Linked DNA regions of Hahella sp. HNIBRBA332. The protein of the gene in region 2 interacts with the protein of the main gene of each other region in a pairwise test. Links are inferred from orthologs where the notes say so. Each region holds a gene or a part of one and is shown on either strand. Other genes may lie near its edges.

Region 1 (4,811 bases), 390 kb from region 2 along the record:
CCCAACGCCAGTGCGGCGGCCGCAGCCGCCAAAGCGTTGCGAACGTTGTGCGCGCCCGGCAAGGGCAAAGTCACATCAATGTCTCCTTCTGGCGCGCACAACCGAAACGTGGAGCCGTTCAGCTCCAGGTTCACGTTTTGCGCTCTCACCATCGCAGATTCATCCATACCAAAGCTGATAACTTTGCGCGCACCCGCCATTTCCACCCATGCAGAGAAATTGGCGTCATCTTTGTTCAGCACCGCCACGCCATCCTCAGGCAAGCCGCAAACGATCTCGCCCTTGGCTTTAACAATGCTCGCCAGATCACCAAACCCTTCAACATGCACCGCCGCGGCATTATTCAGAATCGCCACCTGCGGACGCGCAAGCGCCACCGTGTAGGCGATCTCTCCCACGGCACTGGCTCCCAGCTCAAACACCGCGCTTTTGTGTCCTTCAGTCAACTGCAGGAGGCTCAAAGGCACGCCAATGTGGTTGTTAAAGTTGCCCTGGGTCTTACATACGTCGCCGCGCTGGGACAATATAGAAGCCAACAGCTCTTTCACTGTTGTCTTGCCCGCGCTCCCAGTAACAGCCGCCACTGGCCCTTTAAAGCGATTACGATTCAGTGCGCCGAGTCGTCCCAGACCAGCCAAGCTGTCCGGCACGACAATCTGCGCCACACCCGCCGCCACTTTGCGTTGCGCCAGTATAGCGACAGCGCCCTGAGCGACAGCGGCGTCTATATACTCATGACCATCGAAGCGGTCGCCTTTCAGCGCGACAAACAAAGCGCCGGAGCAATCCGCCCGGGAGTCGGTCGTTACGCGAGTAAAAGCGACATTGTCGCCTTCAGCTACGCCGCCGACCGCTTTCGCTATGTCATCTGTCAACCAGTCTCCGATCATCGTCACTATCTCTTTTTCAAATTTCGCCGTTGGCGGAACTTCGCGCGCCAGCGACAGAGGCTAGACAGTCGCGGGCTATCTCTATGTCTGAGAACGGCATGCGCCGCCCTTGAATCTCCTGATAATCCTCATGCCCTTTGCCAGCCAGCAGAATCACATCCTCCTGGGCGGCATGCTCCACCGCGAAGCGGATAGCGTCATTTCGAGGACGCACCAATTGAAAGTGCGCGCCTTGGTCTGCGCCTTTCAATATCTGGGCGACGATACTTTCTGGATCCTCCCCGCGAGGATTGTCATCAGTCAGCACCACTTCATCCGCATACTGCGCAGCGACTGCGCCCATCAAAGGCCGCTTGCCTGGATCACGGTCGCCGCCACACCCAAACACACACCAAAGACGTCCGGCGCAGTGCCTCCGCGCGGCCTTCAGCGCAACTTCCAAAGCATCCGGCGTATGTGCGTAATCCACCACGACAGTCGGCGCCTTGTCTTCATGCAGCGGTTGCATACGTCCAGCCACTGGCGTCAATCGCGCCATCTGCTGACGCACAGCCTGCGGCTCCGCCTTCAACGCCGACATGGCCGCACATGCAGCCAACGCATTGGATAAATTAAACTCGCCAACCAGCGCCAGCCGCGCCGGTTCCCGCGTCGCGCCAAAATCAAGCTCGAAGCTCATTCCATCCGCGTCAAAATGTACGTCTTCCGCACACACATCCGCCGCGCTCAGATCTCGTTTTCCTACGCTGAACGTCAGCGTTTTCGGCCCTTTCAGCTCTTGCGCCCATCGCTCGCCGTAAGGGTCGTCCTGATTGAAAACTCTCCAGCGCACTGAACCCGACAAGAACAGCCGCTTTTTGGCTTCAGCGTACGCCTCAAGCGTGCCGTGGTAATCCAAATGATCCCGAGTGATGTTGGTCAGTACCGCCACATCAAAATTAACGCCCGCCACTCTATCCTGATCCAGCGCATGAGAGGACACTTCCATCGCCACCAGCTCAATGCCTTCATCGCGCAGCTCCGCCAGCACCCGGTGCAAAGACACCGCATCCGGCGTGGTATGCGTCGTTGCCTTCAGGCTGCCCGGACGACCGTAACCAAGCGTGCCGACTACTGCGGCTGACATTCCCAGCCCTTCCGCCAGTTGCGCGACGTAATGAGTGACGGAAGACTTGCCGTTAGTGCCGGTAACTCCCACCACTTTCATGCGATGCGTCGCCTGCCCGAAAAACCGGTGCGCGACAATCCCGACTACTGGCCGCACATTGTCGAGCTCAATAAAGACCACATCGCCTTTTTCATAAACGTGCTGACGCGTTCCCGGCAGCAGCACTGCACGAGCACCTCTGGCCAAAGCATCTTCCACATACTGAGCGCCGTTTGAACTGACGCCCTCAGCTGCGATAAACAAAGCGCCGCTGGTAACTTTTCTGCTGTCCAGTTGGATATCAGACAGCCAGCAATCCAAAGCGGCCGGCACTTCCGTGATCCCTTTCAACAGTTCCGCCAGTCGTTGTTGCGCGACACCTGGCATATCAGCCTCCATTCCTTTTGCTGTCGGAGCCGCTTGCTCCTGCGACCATAGGGATAGTCCGATCCGGCGCCACGTTCAGCAGGCGCAACGCATTAGCCACCACTCTGGCGAAAACCGGCGCAGAGACTTCTCCACCGTAATATTCCGAGCCCTGCGGTTCACTCATCACGATCGCCATCGCCAGTCTGGGCTTCTCAACCGGCGCCAAGCCTGCAAACACCGCGTTATAAGCGTCATCCGCATACCCATGCTCACCCACTTTGTGAGTAGTGCCTGTTTTCCCCGCCACACGATACTCGGCGACGTGCGCTCGGGTTCCAGTACCGCCTTTCAGCACCACTGTCTCCAGCATTTCCCTGATCTGCCTGGAAATGCCAGCCGGCATAACCTGTTGCGGAGCAACGCCTTGCTGCCCGCCCCTGATCAAACTTACTGGCATGCGCACGCCATCGGCTGCGATCGCCATATACGACTGCGCCAACTGCAGCGCAGTAACGGACAGCCCGTAACCATATGACAGCGTCGCCAGACGAATAGGCTGCCACTTGGTGAAGTTCGGCAATACACCTACCGCTTCCCCTGGAAACTCAATGCCGGACGACTGTCCAAAGCCGGCTTGGTAGAAGGTTTCAAAAACCGCTTCTCCGCCGACTTTCAGCGCCACCTTGCTGGTGCCGACGTTACTGGACTTGGTGATAATGGAAACCAGGTCCAGAGTGCCGTAGTCGCGAGCGTCGCGAATTGTCTGACCATTCAAACGCAGGAAACCCGGACTGGTGTTGATCCGGGTTTCTGCTGTAAAACTCCCTGTCTTAAGCGCCGCGGCTATCGACAAGGGTTTGACGGTAGACCCGGGCTCGAACAAATCCGTCACCGCCCGATTTCGCAACCCCGAGGGGTTCATACTGTCTCGATTGTTGGGGTTGAACGAGGGCTGATTCACCATCGCCAACACCTCTCCGGTCCTCACATCCAATATCACTAATGACCCGGATTTGGCGTGGTGCGCCTCAACCGCCGCCTTCAACTCCCGATACGCCATATACTGCAGACGCAAATCGATGCTGAGTTGCAAATCAGTACCGGACTGCGCGTCCTGCAGCAGGCTCAAATCTTTGATCACATACCCGCGGCGGTCTTTCAGCACTTTCTTGCTGCCATTAACGCCGCGCAAGTACTCGTCAAAAGCCAGCTCAACGCCTTCCTGGCCTTTCTCGTCGATATCCGTGATACCTACGATATGCGCCGCCACCTCCCCAGCAGGGTAATAGCGTTTGAATTCGCGCTTTGCGTACAACCCCTGCAGTTTCAGCTCCATCGCCAGTCGTCCGGTTTCTGGCGATAGTTGACGCTGTACGTATATGAACTCTTTGCTCTTATGACGGCGCAGTCGCTTCACCATCTCGTCGGATTGCATGCCAAGCAAATCCGCCAGCTTACGCCAGCCTTCATCATTCTCCTGCGCTTCTTGGGGGTTCGCCCACAATGTCACGACCGGCGCGCTGACCGCCAAAGGCTCGCCATTGCGATCCAGTATCTTGCCGCGGGTCGCCTGAATCGGCTCGACCCGAACGGTGCGCATATCGCCTTGCGAGCGCAGGAATTCATGATTAATCACCTGCAAATCAACGACGCGCCAGACCAGCACAATAAAACACGCAACCAGCATGATAGCCACGGCATAGTAACGCCAAAGCATAGCCGGAGCCGCTTGCCCGCTCTCGGCCTGCTCCATGGCCCCACGCCGAGCTGTCCGCCGGTCGTTGGCTTTCATCTCACAATCTCTATTTTGGTGGCGTCAGGCACATGCATACCGAAGCGCTGATCTGCAATCTGCTCCACTCGGCTATGAGCGCTCCAGGCGCTTTCTTCCAGCAATAGCTGGGTCCATTCACGCTCGTAGCGGTCTTTATCCCGCTGCAGCGTCTGCAGCTCAATAAACTGCTGCCGATTCAAGTGCACTGCATAAACCGTGGCGACGCCGGACACCACCAGAGTCGCCAGCAATGACAAAGTAATCAGCGCCCGCCCCTTGATCATGCTTGCAGCAAGGCGGCACGTCTCACCCCACCACTCCAATACGACAGGCAAAATCGGCTCACGAACCGTTTTGCTGCGTCTCGTCGTCAGTGGCGTAGCCTGACCTGTAGAACGAATCAAAATCATCAACATTTCTCCAATACACGCATTACGGCGCTGCGCGCCCGTACATTGGCTGCGACTTCAGTTTCGCCTGCGCGGATTTTCTTACCTACCAATTTGGCTTTGGGTGGCGCGTCATCCACCACCGGCAGCCATTTCGGGGTCTTGGGCCCTCGCACAATATCTCGCATGTACTGTTTGACCATGCGGTCTTCGAGAGAATGGAAGCTGATAACCGTCAAGCG
Region 2 (7,580 bases):
GCCTCGCTTATTCGTCTATCACGCCATGAGCGAGGACGAGATAAGCAAAGAGCGCTTCAAAATCATGGAGCGCAAGCTGTATCGCGGCATCGCCACCCCGTCCATGGTCATTACTGTGGCCTTGGGCCTGTGGTTGCTGTCATACAATTTCTCGGGCTATCTCGCCCAGGGCTGGATGCACGCGAAGCTGACAATGGTCGTGGCCTTGATTGGCTACCACTTCTACTGCGGGCATCTGTTAGAGGTATTCAAAGAAGACCGCAATCAACGCAGCCATGTCTTTTATCGCTGGATCAACGAAGCCCCTGTGCTGGTGTTGGTCGGCGTGGTCATCATGGTGGTGGTGCGTCCTTTTTAAGCGCAGGATTTCCGATATTTGCATTCCCCATCCGGAGTTCCGACAATGCGCAGCATAATTGTCCTTTTTAAGCCATAGATACAGGAACAGGCATGACTATCTCAGAAGAACTTTTCAGCCGAGCCCAGCAACATATCCCCGGCGGCGTCAATTCGCCGGTGCGCGCGTTTCGCGGTGTCGGCGGAGCCCCAGTATTCTTCAGCAAGGGCGAAGGGGCGTATCTGTATGACGAGGACGATAAGCGCTATATCGATTATGTCGGCTCCTGGGGGCCGATGATTCTGGGTCATGCCCACCCCGACGTGCGTCAGGCTCTGGAGCGTCAACTTGTCAACGGCCTGGGTTTCGGCGCCCCTACCCGTATCGAAATCGATATGGCGGAGAAAGTATGCGAACTGGTTCCCTCCATCGAAATGGTGCGAATGGTGAACTCCGGCACTGAAGCGACTATGAGCGCCATCCGCCTGGCTCGGGGGTTCACCGGAAGAGACAAGATCGTCAAATTTGAAGGCTGCTATCACGGCCATGCTGATTCACTATTGGTGAAAGCGGGCTCCGGCGCGCTGACCCTTGGCATTCCCGACTCCCCTGGCGTTCCCGCCAGCGTGGCGGAACACACTCTTACTTTGACTTACAACGACGCAATCATGGTCAGAGAAGTTTTCGCTCGCCACGGGGATGAAATCGCCGCGATTATCGTTGAGCCTGTCGCAGGCAATATGAATTGCATCCCACCGGAACCCGGCTTCCTGGAGACGTTACGCGCCGTTTGTGACGAGCATGGATCTCTGCTGATCTTCGATGAAGTCATGACCGGCTTCCGTGTTGCTCTGGGCGGCGCTCAGCAGGTTTATGGCGTCAAACCCGATCTGACCACGCTTGGCAAAGTCATCGGCGCAGGCCTGCCGGTCGGTGCATTTGGCGGCCGCCGCGACGTCATGTCGCACATCGCGCCACTGGGTCCCGTTTATCAGGCTGGCACGCTGTCCGGCAACCCTCTGGCGATGGCCTGTGGCTTGACCATGCTAAACAAGATCAGCGAACCGGGCTTTTATGACGCACTGGCCGCGAAAACTGAAGCGCTGGCGAAAGGTTTGCAGGAGCGCGCACAGGCAGCGGGCGTTCCTTTGACCGTCAACCAGGTTGGCGGTATGTTCGGCTTCTTTTTCAGTGAAGAGAAGAAAGTTTCCCGTTTTGAGCAAGTCACCCGTTGTGACCTGGAGCGTTTCCGCAAGTTCTACCACGGCATGCTGGATAAAGGCGTGTACTTGGCGCCATCCGCCTATGAGGCGGGATTTGTCAGCGCAGCGCACTCCGATGAGGACATTCAGGCGACGCTGGATGCGGCCTCCAGCCTGTTCGCTTCGATGTAATGCTGAGCGGCGGGAGCCTCCGTCGCCAGATTGAAACAAGTTCAGATCAAGGGGGAGTCCAAAATGCTCCCCCCTTTCTCAAAAATCAAATATGTCTGCGCTACTTACCCTGCGCCTGACGCGCTTTATCCAGGGAATACATCGCGGATTCCTTGAAAGCTTTATCATCCCCTGCAAGAGACAACGCCTTCAGACACAATTGCTCGGATTTGGCGTAGCGCTGCTGCTCATAATGCAAACGCGCCATCACCAGATAAACATCACCAGCCTTTGGCGACATACGCTGCGCCCTCTCCACCATCAGCATCGCCTGGTCGTAGCGTCCTTCGCGAGCGGCGGCATCAGCATTCGCCAGCATTTGACGAGCCGCCGGCGTAGGCTCCACTCGGGAAATACGCACCGGAGGCGAAACGGGCCGTCCCGTGCGATCCGGTTGCTGCGGCGCAGCCGTTTCTGCCGCTGGCGTCGAAGGCTGCGCCGTCTCTGGCCCCGACTCCGTCGTAGCGCTACGGTAAGGGTTCACGCCACACCCGGTCATCACCGCCAATATTCCCAACACACAAACTCTGTTCAGCAATCGCATCATTATTATTCCCCGGTATTAACCATCCCACCAGCTACGCAGCCAACGCTGCAGTGCATTATCGCGTCCGACGCAGGCGACCTCTTCGACAGGCGCGCTACCACGCTGGAAAGGCATGGCGACAGAACCGTCACACCCTTCGTCCGACTTTTTACCCGTAGCGCTATCCACCCACACCCATTCAACCGTTTCCGGAGTTGTGGGCACGAAGGACACCTGAGGCAATCGCTGATACAGATTCATCCAGACTTCCAAAGCGCCGGACGCCCCTGTCAGACGGGTCACGCTGTTGTCGTCTTTACCCAGCCACACAGTCGTCTGGTATTGGCCATTAAAGCCGACAAACCAACTGTCGCGGTAGTCGTCGGTCGTACCTGTTTTTCCCGCCAAGGAATAGTCTTCCGGAAAGCGCTGATAGACGCGTCGGCCCGTGCCTTCTCGCATGACATCGAACATGGCGTATTGGAGCAAATAAGTCGACGCGGGATCAACAACCTGATGAGTATCAAAAGGATATCTTGTCAGCAACTCACCATCGGGTTTTGTCACCGCGCGAATAGCCCGTAAAGGCGTATCAAATCCGGTGGACGCCAGGTTTTGATACAGATGAGCGACCTGAAGCGGCGTCAAATTCAGCGCCCCCAGCAGCACCGATGGATAGGGCGCCGCATCTGTCTCCACGCCCAGCTTACGCACTTGATCCAATACCGCCGGCACGCCCAGCTCCAACCCCAAGCGAACATTCGCCAGGTTCAGGGAATGCGCCAGCGCGTGCTGCAAAGTCACTTCGCCGTGGGTTTGTTTGTCATAGTTCTGCGGAGCCCACACATCGCCATTTTCAAATTTAATGGAAAACGCTTCATCTTTGATCGGCGTCGCCAATGTGTACTTGTCTTTCTCCTGCAAAGCCGTCAATGCGATCACGGGCTTGATCAGAGAGCCAATCTGCCGCTTCGCCTCAAGCGCCCGGTTAAAGCCGGCGAACTGCGCGTCTTTGCCGCCGACCAGAGCCACGACCTCGCCGCTGTCCAACGCGGTTGTCACCAAAGCGCCTTGCAGGCCCTGATTGGCCTTATTACGCTCCAGCCCTTTCACCGTTTTACTCAACGCCGACTCAGCCTGGGTTTGAACCAGAGGGTCAAGAGTGGTAAAGATCCGCAGTCCTTCTGATTGCAAATCCTCTTCGCGATAGTCTTTATCCAACTGCTGACGAACCAAGTCCATAAATGCGGGATAGAGACTGTCTGAATAACGCGGCTGCGCCACCACACCCAGAGGACGGTTCTTGAAGCCGACGCTTTGCTCATTGGAGATCACCCCGCCATCCGCCATCATCTGCAGCACCAAATCGCGACGCTTTTGCGCACGCTCAGGATGTTTACGCGGGTTGTAGTAAGAAGCGCCTTTAACAATCGCCACCAGGAGGGCGGACTTCTCCGGCGTCAAATCCTGTACAGGCACGCCGAAGTAGAACTGGCTGGCCATGCCAAAGCCGTGAATAGCGCGGGCGCCGGCCTGGCCCAGGAAGATCTCATTACAATAGGCTTCCAGAATTTCATCTTTCTCGTAATGCCATTCCAGCAGCAAGGCCATAATGGCCTCGTTGAACTTGCGCCAAATGGTCTGATCGCTGGACAAGTAAAAGTTCTTCACCAACTGCTGCGTCAGTGTGCTGCCGCCCTGTACGACGCGCCCAGCGCGAATATTCACCCAGGTCGCCCGCATTATGGATAGAGGCGATACGCCATAGTGGGAGTAGAAATTCTTATCCTCTACCGCCACCAGCGCCTTCTTTAAACTATCCGGAACCTCTTTAAGGCTCACCAGTAAACGGTCTTCATGCTGGGCGGGATAAATGCCGCCGATGACCACCGGCTCCAGTCTGGACCAGTTCGTATCCGTACCGCCGGCGCTTACTCGGCTGACGCCTTGGCTATCGAAGTCCAGGCGAAACTTCTGCGCTTTCTGATCTCCGTCGGGAAACTTGAACGAGCGGCTGTAAACCTCCAGCGCGCTGGAAGACATGGAATAGGTTCCCGGCTGCCCCGGACGATCCGTACGCCGGTATCCCAAGCTCTTCAGCTCTTCTTCAACCTGCCCTCGGGTATAGTTCTGACCAGGAAAAAACTCCATGGGGCGAGCGAACACCTGTGCAGGTAGCTGCCAGCGTTTGCCTTCGAACTTTTCTCTTACGGTCGCATCCAGATAAATGGTCCAAATCACCAGTAATACGGAGAGAACCAAAGTCACTTTAAAAAGGATTGAAAGGATGCGTCTTTTTGGTGCTGTCTTTTTCTTGCCGGGCCGCTTATTTGCAGGCTTGCGGGCTGTTTTAGGTTTCGACATGGGAATGTAGATGGTTTAAGCTCTAGTCTGCTGGCGCGGCTGCCTTTTATTCTCGTTGAAACGCGTTGTTTCAGGACGTTTGATGTGCGCCAGATGATTGTTTTTCGGGCGGTCGCGGCGGTTATCATAACCAATTTCAGCAATCAGTGGCATGAAACCCTCGCAATATTAAATAAGAAGGAGCGACGCGTGAGCGAGAGCTTAATTAAAGCGCTGCAGGATCCGGCAGTCTATGGACATCCCGTCACACAGTTTCAACTCGTCGAAACACACATCTCCTGGGTCATCCTGACCGGGCCATACGCCTACAAAATCAAGAAACCCATGGATTTCGGCTTTCTTAACTTTACAGATCTGGAGCGCCGCCGCTTCTATTGCGAGGAAGAACTGAGGCTCAATCGCCGTCTGGCGCCGGAGATTTACCAGGGGCTGGTGAGAATTACCGGCTCAGAGGCGAAGCCTTCCATTGACGGCGATGGCGATGTGATCGAATACGCCGTCAAGATGAAGCAGTTCAATCCCAACGATCTGCTCAGCAAGCTACCCAATGACTCAGATAAGCTGCCCCGCTACCTGGACGCTCTCAGCCAGCAACTGGCGGACTTCCACATGCAAGAGTCCGCTGTCGCTGACAGCAGCTGTGAATTTGGCGACCCTGAGCAAGTATTCGCGCCAGTGCAGCAAAACTTCGATCAGGTCCGCCCGATGCTGTCGGATCCTGCGGAGTTACGGCAACTGGAATACATCGAAGGCTGGGCGCAAAGCACCTACGAGCGCCTGCGTCCATTTCTACAGTCGCGTAAAGATAAGGGCTTCGTGCGCGAATGCCATGGCGATGTGCATCTTGGCAACGTAACCCTGTTTGAAGATAAAGTCACTCTGTTTGACTGCATTGAGTTTAACGAGGATTTTCGCTGGACAGATGTCTATAACGATCTCGCCTTCCTGATGATGGACCTGGAAGATCGGGGCATGAAACATCTGTCCTACCGGTTTTTGAATAAATACCTGGAATTGACTGGCGATTACGCCGGCGCTGAGTTGCTGCCTTTCTACAAGTCATACCGCGCCATGGTGAGATGTAAAGTGGCGCTGTTTACCCTTGGCGCGCCAGGGTTGAGCGAAGAGGCCAAGGCGGAACAGGTACGCAAATATCGCAAGTACCTGGAGTTGGCGGAAAGCTACATGGATGTGCCTGCGCGCTTTCTGCTCATCACCCATGGCGTTTCCGGCACGGGCAAATCCACTATCACTTCGCGTTTGCTGGAACGCTTGAGCGCTATTCGTCTGCGTTCGGACGTAGAGCGCAAGCGCCTGTTCGGTTTCTCTCATCTAGACAATACTGGCGCTTCCGGCAGCGATCAGGGCATCTATAACAAAGACGCCTCTATTAAAACTTACAGCCATCTCGCCGACACCGCCCGCGCCCTGCTGCACTGCGGAGCGGCGGTAATCATCGACGCCACATTTCTTCGCTACGATCAACGCCAGCAGATGGAAAAAGTGGCGGAGGAAGAAGGCATCCCCTTCGCTGTGGTGGATTGCCGCGTGCCATTGGATGAAATTGAGCGCCGCCTAAACCGCCGCAAAGCAAAGAACGATGATCCTGCGGAAGCCGGTGTGGAGGTCATGCACAAGCAGCTTACCCGGGACGAGCCGTTCCAGGAAGACGAGTTGCCTCATGTGCTGGTGGTCGCCACGGATAGCTCAGAGGACATCCATACCCTGACTGAAAAGTTAGTACAACGTCTCGGCGCAGCATGAGCTGCGCCGCCTCACTCCATAGCCACTGCGATTGCGTCGTTTTATCGTTCTGTTTTGTTACGGAACACTACATGACTTGACTTAAACCTCTGTCTATACTGCGATTATGCGTCGTTACAATAACGGCGCTCCGATTAGCGTTTACTCAGGGCGGCCTTATCCGCCCAGTCGCAGAATTGTTTCCGGAGGTGCAGCTCAATGGAACGGGTCAAGATAATAGATCACCCTCTTTATCAACTGCTTCGTTCTGAGAAGGTCGACGAGTTCAATAAGCAGAAACAGTCATCCCCTGTGCCCAGCTTTGAACTCTGTGATTTTCGCGGCTTGGATTTACGAGGCCTTGATGCATCAGGCCTCGACCTTAAAGGCGCGTACTTTCGCGGAGCGGATCTACGCGGCATTGATTTCCGCAAAGCGGACCTGGAAGGCGCCAGTATCGCCAGCACCAAAATCTCAGGCTGTTATTTCCCTGAAGAGCTGTCTCCAGATGAGATTGTAATGTCAGTCACCCATGGCACGCGCCTACGCTACCGTCGTTGAACCGGAACCGGACCTATGTTTTTACTTGGTGAACACGTGGCCTCCGTCGAAGGCCTACTCGAATACGTAAACAGCTCCGCGCGCAGCCTGCAAAGATTGCTTCCTCCCAGCCCAAACAATATTGAGCTATACCCCGGCACAGATCTGTTCCGGCGCATTCCCCGCGGGCACTTGTGTCTGGTGAGACGCGGAATGCTCTCCGCTGTCATGGATAATCGCGTCGCGTACATCCTTCAACCCGGAGATGTCGCAGGCATTGAAGGCGGCATTAAGGCCGCGACTGTCAGCTATGTATGTGAAGATCCTGTGCAACTGGATTGCTTCTCTCCCGTCGCCTTTCAGGAACTGTTGAAAGAAAACCAACAACTCGCCAATACATGGCAAAGCTATGTTGTCGGTCTGATGACGCTTTTCAGCCACGCCTATGGCGATATCAGTAAAGAACAACATCGCCCCCAGGCTGGGTTTACCCGCTACAAACCGGGAGACGTCATCATTCGTCAGGGTGAAGAAGCAGATAACGTTTACACCATGATGAAGGGCGACGCGAAAGTCTTTATCGATGAACAGGAAGTTGGAGAAGTGCACGAAGGGGAAATTTTCGGCGCTATCGCCG

Evidence for each region. Proteins that work in one complex are often made in the same cells at the same time.
Region 1: the proteins of mrcB (region 2) and O5O45_RS30745 interact in binary tests that used the Escherichia coli proteins (3 or more experiments, as listed by UniProt). The link is inferred for Hahella sp. HNIBRBA332 from one-to-one orthologs.

What each region holds. Positions count from the first base shown.
Region 1 is NZ_CP132203.1:6,905,557-6,910,367, reverse strand. What follows is about bases 1,813-4,811. They hold O5O45_RS30745 (peptidoglycan D,D-transpeptidase FtsI family protein), read right to left. Parts: upstream 4,199-4,811; coding sequence 2,426-4,198; downstream 1,813-2,425. Other genes in these bases: rsmH (16S rRNA (cytosine(1402)-N(4))-methyltransferase RsmH), read right to left, coding at 4,590-4,811; ftsL (cell division protein FtsL), read right to left, coding at 4,195-4,590; O5O45_RS30750 (UDP-N-acetylmuramoyl-L-alanyl-D-glutamate--2,6-diaminopimelate ligase), read right to left, coding at 1,813-2,424. In the rest of the region: O5O45_RS30755 (UDP-N-acetylmuramoyl-tripeptide--D-alanyl-D-alanine ligase), read right to left, coding at 1-875; more of O5O45_RS30750, read right to left, coding at 907-1,812. UniProt on the Escherichia coli protein: Essential cell division protein that catalyzes cross-linking of the peptidoglycan cell wall at the division septum. Required for localization of FtsN.
Region 2 is NZ_CP132203.1:6,512,284-6,519,863, reverse strand. What follows is about bases 1,997-5,006. They hold mrcB (penicillin-binding protein 1B), read right to left. Parts: upstream 4,661-5,006; coding sequence 2,333-4,660; downstream 1,997-2,332. Other genes in these bases: O5O45_RS28950 (bifunctional aminoglycoside phosphotransferase/ATP-binding protein), read left to right, coding at 4,850-5,006; O5O45_RS28955 (hypothetical protein), read right to left, coding at 4,676-4,813; O5O45_RS28965 (tetratricopeptide repeat protein), read right to left, coding at 1,997-2,317. Outside these bases: protoporphyrinogen oxidase HemJ, read left to right, coding at 1-358; hemL (glutamate-1-semialdehyde 2,1-aminomutase), read left to right, coding at 451-1,731; more of O5O45_RS28965, read right to left, coding at 1,832-1,996; more of O5O45_RS28950, read left to right, coding at 5,007-6,424; O5O45_RS28945 (pentapeptide repeat-containing protein), read left to right, coding at 6,623-6,964; O5O45_RS28940 (cyclic nucleotide-binding domain-containing protein), read left to right, coding at 6,980-7,580. UniProt on the Escherichia coli protein: Cell wall formation. Synthesis of cross-linked peptidoglycan from the lipid intermediates.